DNA from 2 places in the Amphritea japonica ATCC BAA-1530 genome. Region 1 is predicted to be linked to the other one. Evidence: predicted binding sites of a transcription regulator. Region 1 holds the regulator's gene; the other holds the start of a gene.

Evidence for each region. Region 1 encodes sigma-54, which starts transcription at its own class of promoters, with help from an activator protein. Its sites were predicted from a motif close to TGGCACNNNNNTTGCTNT; they were not measured.
Region 2: a site for sigma-54 is predicted at 1,486-1,503, ahead of fliE (flagellar hook-basal body complex protein FliE). Genes of this name have one in related genera too.

What each region holds. Positions count from the first base shown of each region.
Region 1 is NZ_AP014545.1:3,033,540-3,036,707, forward strand. Features, by position in the region: gene lptB (LPS export ABC transporter ATP-binding protein) at 1-560, shown strand, start outside; gene AMJAP_RS14030 (RNA polymerase factor sigma-54) at 582-2,087, shown strand; gene hpf (ribosome hibernation-promoting factor, HPF/YfiA family) at 2,148-2,438, shown strand; gene ptsN (PTS IIA-like nitrogen regulatory protein PtsN) at 2,449-2,907, shown strand; gene rapZ (RNase adapter RapZ) at 2,913-3,168, shown strand, end outside.
Region 2 is NZ_AP014545.1:643,825-646,992, forward strand. Features, by position in the region: gene AMJAP_RS02965 (DUF294 nucleotidyltransferase-like domain-containing protein) at 1-822, shown strand, start outside; gene AMJAP_RS02970 (3'-5' exonuclease) at 831-1,457, shown strand; gene fliE (flagellar hook-basal body complex protein FliE) at 1,630-1,983, shown strand; gene fliF (flagellar basal-body MS-ring/collar protein FliF) at 2,039-3,168, shown strand, end outside.

The DNA.
Region 1 (3,168 bases):
ACCAGGGACGAATCAGGATTGATCACCAGAATTTAACCCTGGAACCCATGCACGGCAGAGCACGAAAAGGCATAGGCTACCTACCCCAGGAAGCATCAATTTTTCGTAAACTAAGCGTCCATGATAACCTGATGGCAATCCTGGAAACCCGTAAAGAGTTAAGCCGTAGTGAAAGAAAACAGAAGCTAAACGAGCTCTTGGAAGAGTTTCACATTACTCACCTGAGCAACAGCCTGGGAATGAGTTTATCCGGGGGCGAGAGGCGTCGGGTCGAAATAGCCAGGGCTCTGGCGACTGAACCGACATTTATTTTGCTGGATGAGCCTTTTGCCGGCGTAGATCCGATCTCGGTAAGTGATATAAAACAAACCGTTAAGCATCTGCAAAACAAAGGGATCGGTGTACTGATAACCGATCACAACGTTCGTGAGACTCTGGACATCTGCGAACAGGCTTACATTGTCAGCGAAGGCTATATTCTTGCCGAAGGGTCACCAGAAGATATACTTGCGAACCAACAAGTCAGAGAAGCCTATTTAGGCGATCAGTTCCGTTTGTAACAGGCATATAAGCGACACTCTATGAAACAGGCGTTACAGCTTAAAATTGGTCAGCACCTGACCATGACCCCTCAATTGCAGCAAGCGATTCGCTTGTTGCAATTATCGACGCTTGACCTGCAACAGGAGATCCAGGAAGCACTTGAGTCCAATCCAATGCTTGAGGTAAATGAAGATGAACTCAACGTTGAAATAGCTCCGACTCAAGAGTCTTCTCAAAGTGAACAACCCATCACCGAAAACACGACAAGTGCGACAACTGAGTCAGAAGAGATCCAGGTAGCAGATGGTGACTGGAGCGAGAACATCCCTGAGGAACTATCAACTGACAGTAGCTGGGAAGATACTTACCAAACCGTATCTTCTTCATCATCATCTTCCCATGACTTTTCTGACATGGAGATGGAGTCAAACGATACTGCGGATGAAACCCTTCAGGACCACCTTTCCTGGCAGCTCAATCTCACACCGATGAGTGACGTCGATCAGCTGATCGCCACTAATATTATCGACGGTATTGATGTCGATGGATATTTAACAATTGAGCTGGACTCAATTCTCGAACACTTTCAGGCCCAGAACGAAGAGCTACTCAACAGCATCGAGTTAGATGAAGTTGAAGCGGTACTGCATCGCATACAACAGTTTGACCCACCTGGCGTAGCCGCACGTAACCTGAGTGAATGCCTGGCAATCCAGCTACGACAGTTACCGGGAGAAACAGAGTACCGGGCAGAGGCTCTGAAAATTGTCTCTCAGTATATCCACCTGCTGGGCAATCACGACTATAAGCAGTTGATGCGAAAAGCACGCATACGTGAACCTCAGTTGTTACAAGCAATCAGCCTGATTCAAACACTTAATCCTAAGCCGGGCTCCTCAATTACCAGCTCCCAATCTGAATATGTTATTCCGGATGTACTGGTCTATAAAGAGAACGACGTTTGGCAGGTACAACTAAACCCGGAAGTTGCTCCAAAATTACGGGTCAATGATAGCTATGCGGGTCTGATTCGCAGAGCGGACAACAGCCCCGACAACACCTATTTAAAGAACCACCTCCAGGAGGCTCGCTGGTTTATAAAAAGCCTCTTAAGCCGAAACGACACGCTAATGAAAGTCACCCGTGAAATCATAAAACGGCAGGAAGCATTTCTGGAGCATGGTGACGAAGCGATGCGACCAATGGTTCTACATGACATTGCAGAAGCGGTCGAAATGCACGAATCAACTATCTCGCGGGTTACCACCCAGAAGTTCATGCATACGCCAAACGGAATATTTGAGCTAAAGTATTTTTTCTCAAGTCACGTAACAACGGCCAATGGAGGCACCTGTTCTTCAACGGCAATCCGCGCACTCATTAAGAAACTGGTTGCTGCTGAAAACCCAACCAAACCTTTAAGCGATAACAAGATAGCGCTGCTCTTAGAAGAGCAAGGTATCAATGTTGCGCGCAGAACCATTGCAAAATACCGAGAGTCGCTTAATATTCCGCCTTCTAATGAACGCAAGCGTCTGGTTTAATAGCTTAATATCCATAGGAACCGGGCCATTATCCCGGCATTAAAACACTAGGAGATTACCATGCAGATCAATATCACCGGCCACCACGTTGAACTGACTGATTCCCTGAATGAATATGTTCAGAGTAAATTTGAAAAGCTCGAGCGCCACTTCGACAATATTACTAATGCACAGGTAACTTTAAGCGTTGAGAAGACTCGTCAGAAAGCAGAAGGCGATGTGCATGTTGCCGGCGGCCAGCTATTTGCCTCCGATGTGCAAGAAGATATGTATGCTGCGATTGATGGTTTGATTGACAAACTGGACCGTCAGATCATCAAACATAAAGAAAAGACACGAACTCACAAGTAAATATAACGCCATGCTAATCTCAGAATTATTAGCGCCCTCCGGAGTACTTTGTGCTCTGGAGGGGGGTAGTAAAAAACGTATACTGGAAATTGCCAGCGAGCATATCGCTGAGCTACACCCTGAACTTGACGCTGAAACAGTTTTTGCCGGTCTCATTTGCCGGGAAAGACTAGGTAGCACCGGCATTGGTGATGGCATCGCTATCCCCCACAGTCGACTCGATGCATGCGAGCACGCTACCGCTCTGCTTATTCAGCTTAAAGAGCCTATCGATTTTGACTCAATTGATAGCAAACCTGTCGACCTGTTATTCATCCTTCTGGTTCCTTCAGAAGCTTGCGATCAGCATCTGCAAACGCTGGGAAATCTGGCTGAGCTCTTCAGCCAGCCCGAGTTCCGCAATCAACTTCGCAGCGCTAACTCAGCTGAAAGTCTTTATACCGCAGTGACGGAATTCAAACAGGGCTGACACCAATGAAGCTAATCATCATCAGCGGGCGTTCTGGCTCTGGAAAGTCTACCGCCTTGCAGGCCCTTGAAGATGTTGGCTTCTATTGTATCGATAACTTGCCCGCCCCTCTGCTTCCAGGGCTTGTTAAACAGATCCTCAGCGACCCTGATCACCCGGGCCAGCTTGCTGTCAGTATTGATGCACGCAACCAGCACAGCAATCTAAAACTGTTTCCGGAGATCTTCGCGCAGCTGCGTGAAACCGGTCAGCTTGAGTGCG
Region 2 (3,168 bases), 1.4 Mb from region 1:
GATATGCAGCCTCATGTGTGCCTGATTGTCATGGGAAGTGAGGGGCGTGGCGAGCAGATTATGAAGACGGATCAGGATAATGCGCTGATCTATCGTGATGGTTTGCAGTGGCCTGGTATGCAGGAGACGATGCAGCTCTTTACTGAAACGTTGATTTCATTTGGTTTCCCTGAGTGTCCGGGAAATATAATGGTTTCTAATCCTGCCTGGGTTAAATCGATAGGCGAGTGGACGCAGCAGTTAAGTGATTGGTCTTATCGATGCGAAGGCGAGGCGCAGATGAATCTGGCCATTGCGGTTGATGCGCATCCTGTTGCAGGTAATGCGGCGCTGTTTAAGACATCCAGAAACTGGTTTATGCGTCATCTGCAAAATAATGATGTGTTTTTCTCCCATTTTGCTAAAGCGTCATTAGAGTTTGATACGCCGTTAACTTTCTTTGGAAATCTAAAGGATAAAGGTGAGCTGGACGTTAAAAAGGCCGGTATCTTTCCTGTCGTGCATGGCATTCGGGCAATGGCGTTGCAATATAAAATTCTGGAAACTAATACCTTCAAACGGATTGAGGCTTTGGTTGAAATCGGTCAGATGAAGGAAGAGCATGGTCGTGAGCTTGCTGAGGCGCTGGCATTGTTTATTCAGACTCGTTTGAAGCAGCAGGTGAAACGGATTGATGATGCTGAAGATGGAGTAGACCAAACGCCTAATATCCTTGAGCTGTCTTCATTGGATAAAATGGAGAGAGATCTGCTTCGAGATGGCATGCATATTGTCAAAGGCTTTAAAAAGAGTCTGACACTCCGGTATCACCTGGGAGGATAGTACGGAATATGATTATTCCAAGAACAATAAGAAAAATGAAAGAGCGTATGGATCATAAAAATGGACCATATGCGCACCTGTTCACGCCTTATGAAGGTGACGAAGTCGTTTCGCTGGATTGCGAAACGACCAGTTTGAATGTGAAGGAGGGTGAGATTCTTTCAATTGGTGCGGTTAAGATTAAAGGGCGTAAGGTGATGACCAGCGAGCGGCTGGATATTAAGCTTAGGCCACCAAAGAGTCTTACCGGTGATTCCATTAAAATCCATAAGATTCGTGCTGCTGATCTGGTTGATGGTGTTTATATGGATGAGGCGCTGGAACAAGTGCTGGAATTCATTGGTAACCGGCCTATTCTCGGTTACTACGTTAATTATGATGTACGCATGCTGGAGAAATATCTGCGTCCAAGGTATGGCTTTGGTTTGCCAGGCAAGGCGATTGAGTTGTCCCATGTGTATCACGATATTATTAAGTGGCGGCATGTGGGCGGGGATGTTGATCTTCGGTTTGATACGATCTCTAAATGTTTGGATATTCCGATGTTGGAGCGTCATACGGCACTGGGTGATGCGATCACGGTAGCACTGATGTATGTGCGGTTGAATTATGGTGAGCCGCCGAAAGCGGGATAGATTTGATGTCAAAAAACAAACGGGCCTATGGCCCGTTTTTTGCTTTATGTATGGTAGGGATTAAATTTTGACATATGTTTGTGTCATAAAATTGGCGAATAAGTTGTTTTGGTGCTTGCTAAGTGGCGGTTCAAACTTATAATGTCAATATATTGCCATTATTGAGGTGGGTATGATTGAGCGTGCAGATATAAATTCAGTATTGCAGCAGATGCGAGAATTAAAGACGCAGGCTCAACAGGGGCCTTCGCCTGATATGAATCGCCCTCAGGGTATTCGTGCGGTTACTGAGTCTCAGGAGGGCGAAAGCTTTGCTGATATGTTTAAAGGTGCGATTGATGGCATCAATAATTCTCAGGCTCAGGCAAAAAGTTTGGCAACGGCTTATGAAAAAGGCGTTGAAGGTGTCGATCTGCACCAGGTAATGATTAGTATGGAAAAAGCGTCGGTATCATTTCAGGCGCTGACTCAGGTGCGAAACCGCATGGTTTCTGCCTATGAAGATGTTATGAAAATGCCGATCTGATTTGACTGGTCAATATAGAATAATAATTAGCAGTAATATCAGGAAACTGGGCTAGATGGAAAACGCGACAGTACAGACAGGAACAGGTGGTCCGGTAGCTTTCGGCTTTAACCGCTTGGGGTTAGTGCGTCAGTTGGGTCTGATGGTCGGTCTTGCTGCCACTATTGCGATCGGTTTTGCTGTTGTACTCTGGTCGCAGGAGCCCGATTACCGGGTGCTCTACAATAATGTTTCCTATGCTGATGCGAACCAAATTGTTGAGCAGCTTCAGCTGAACGGTATTCCCTATAAATTTGATTCCAGTGGCCACAATATCCTGGTTGCCGATGAGTATTTGCATAAAGCGCGCCTGCGTCTTGCTGCAGAGGGTTATACTGGAGATAACACTGTCGGTTTTGAGCTGCTGGATAAGGAGCAGGGGCTGGGTACCAGTCAGTTCATGGAAAATGCACGCTATCGACGCGGGCTGGAAGGTGAGTTAGCACGTACGATAACCAGTATGCTTTCCGTGCGTAAGGCGCGAGTGCATCTGGCGCTGCCGAAGCAATCTGTGTTTGTTCGAGATCAGCGAAAACCAACGGCTTCAGTATTTCTTGATCTGGTGGCAGGACGTCGCCTTGAATCTATCCAGGTTCAGGCCATAGCGAACCTGATCGCTTCCAGTATTCCTGAGCTGGCCAGTCAGGATGTCACCGTTGTTGATCAGAAAGGACGGTTACTTAATACCCGTGATATGGATACCGACGTAGTGCTAGCGGCAAAACAGCTGGAATACACTCGCCGGATTGAAGAGACGCTGGTGAATCGGGTAAACAGTATTTTGCAGCCGGTTGTCGGCGTTGGGCGTTATCGTGCAGAGGTATCGGCGGATATCGATTTTACTGCCGTGGAACAAACTGATGAGATCTATAATCCAGACTTGCCTGCCTTGCGCAGTGAGCAAACAATGGATGAGAGTACTTCGGGGCAGGGGGCTGCTTCCGGAGTGCCTGGTTCTCTCTCAAATCAACCTCCGGGTGCTAGTTCGGTGCCTGAGGTTGTGAATGGGTTGCCAGTTCAGGGTGAGGGGGTTGTTGATCGGCCTGAAGGGCCTAAAAATGCACGCTCTCAGGCGACCCGAAATTATGAGCTGGACCGCTCGATTAGTTACACGAAACATCAAATGGGACAGATTAACCGGCTTTC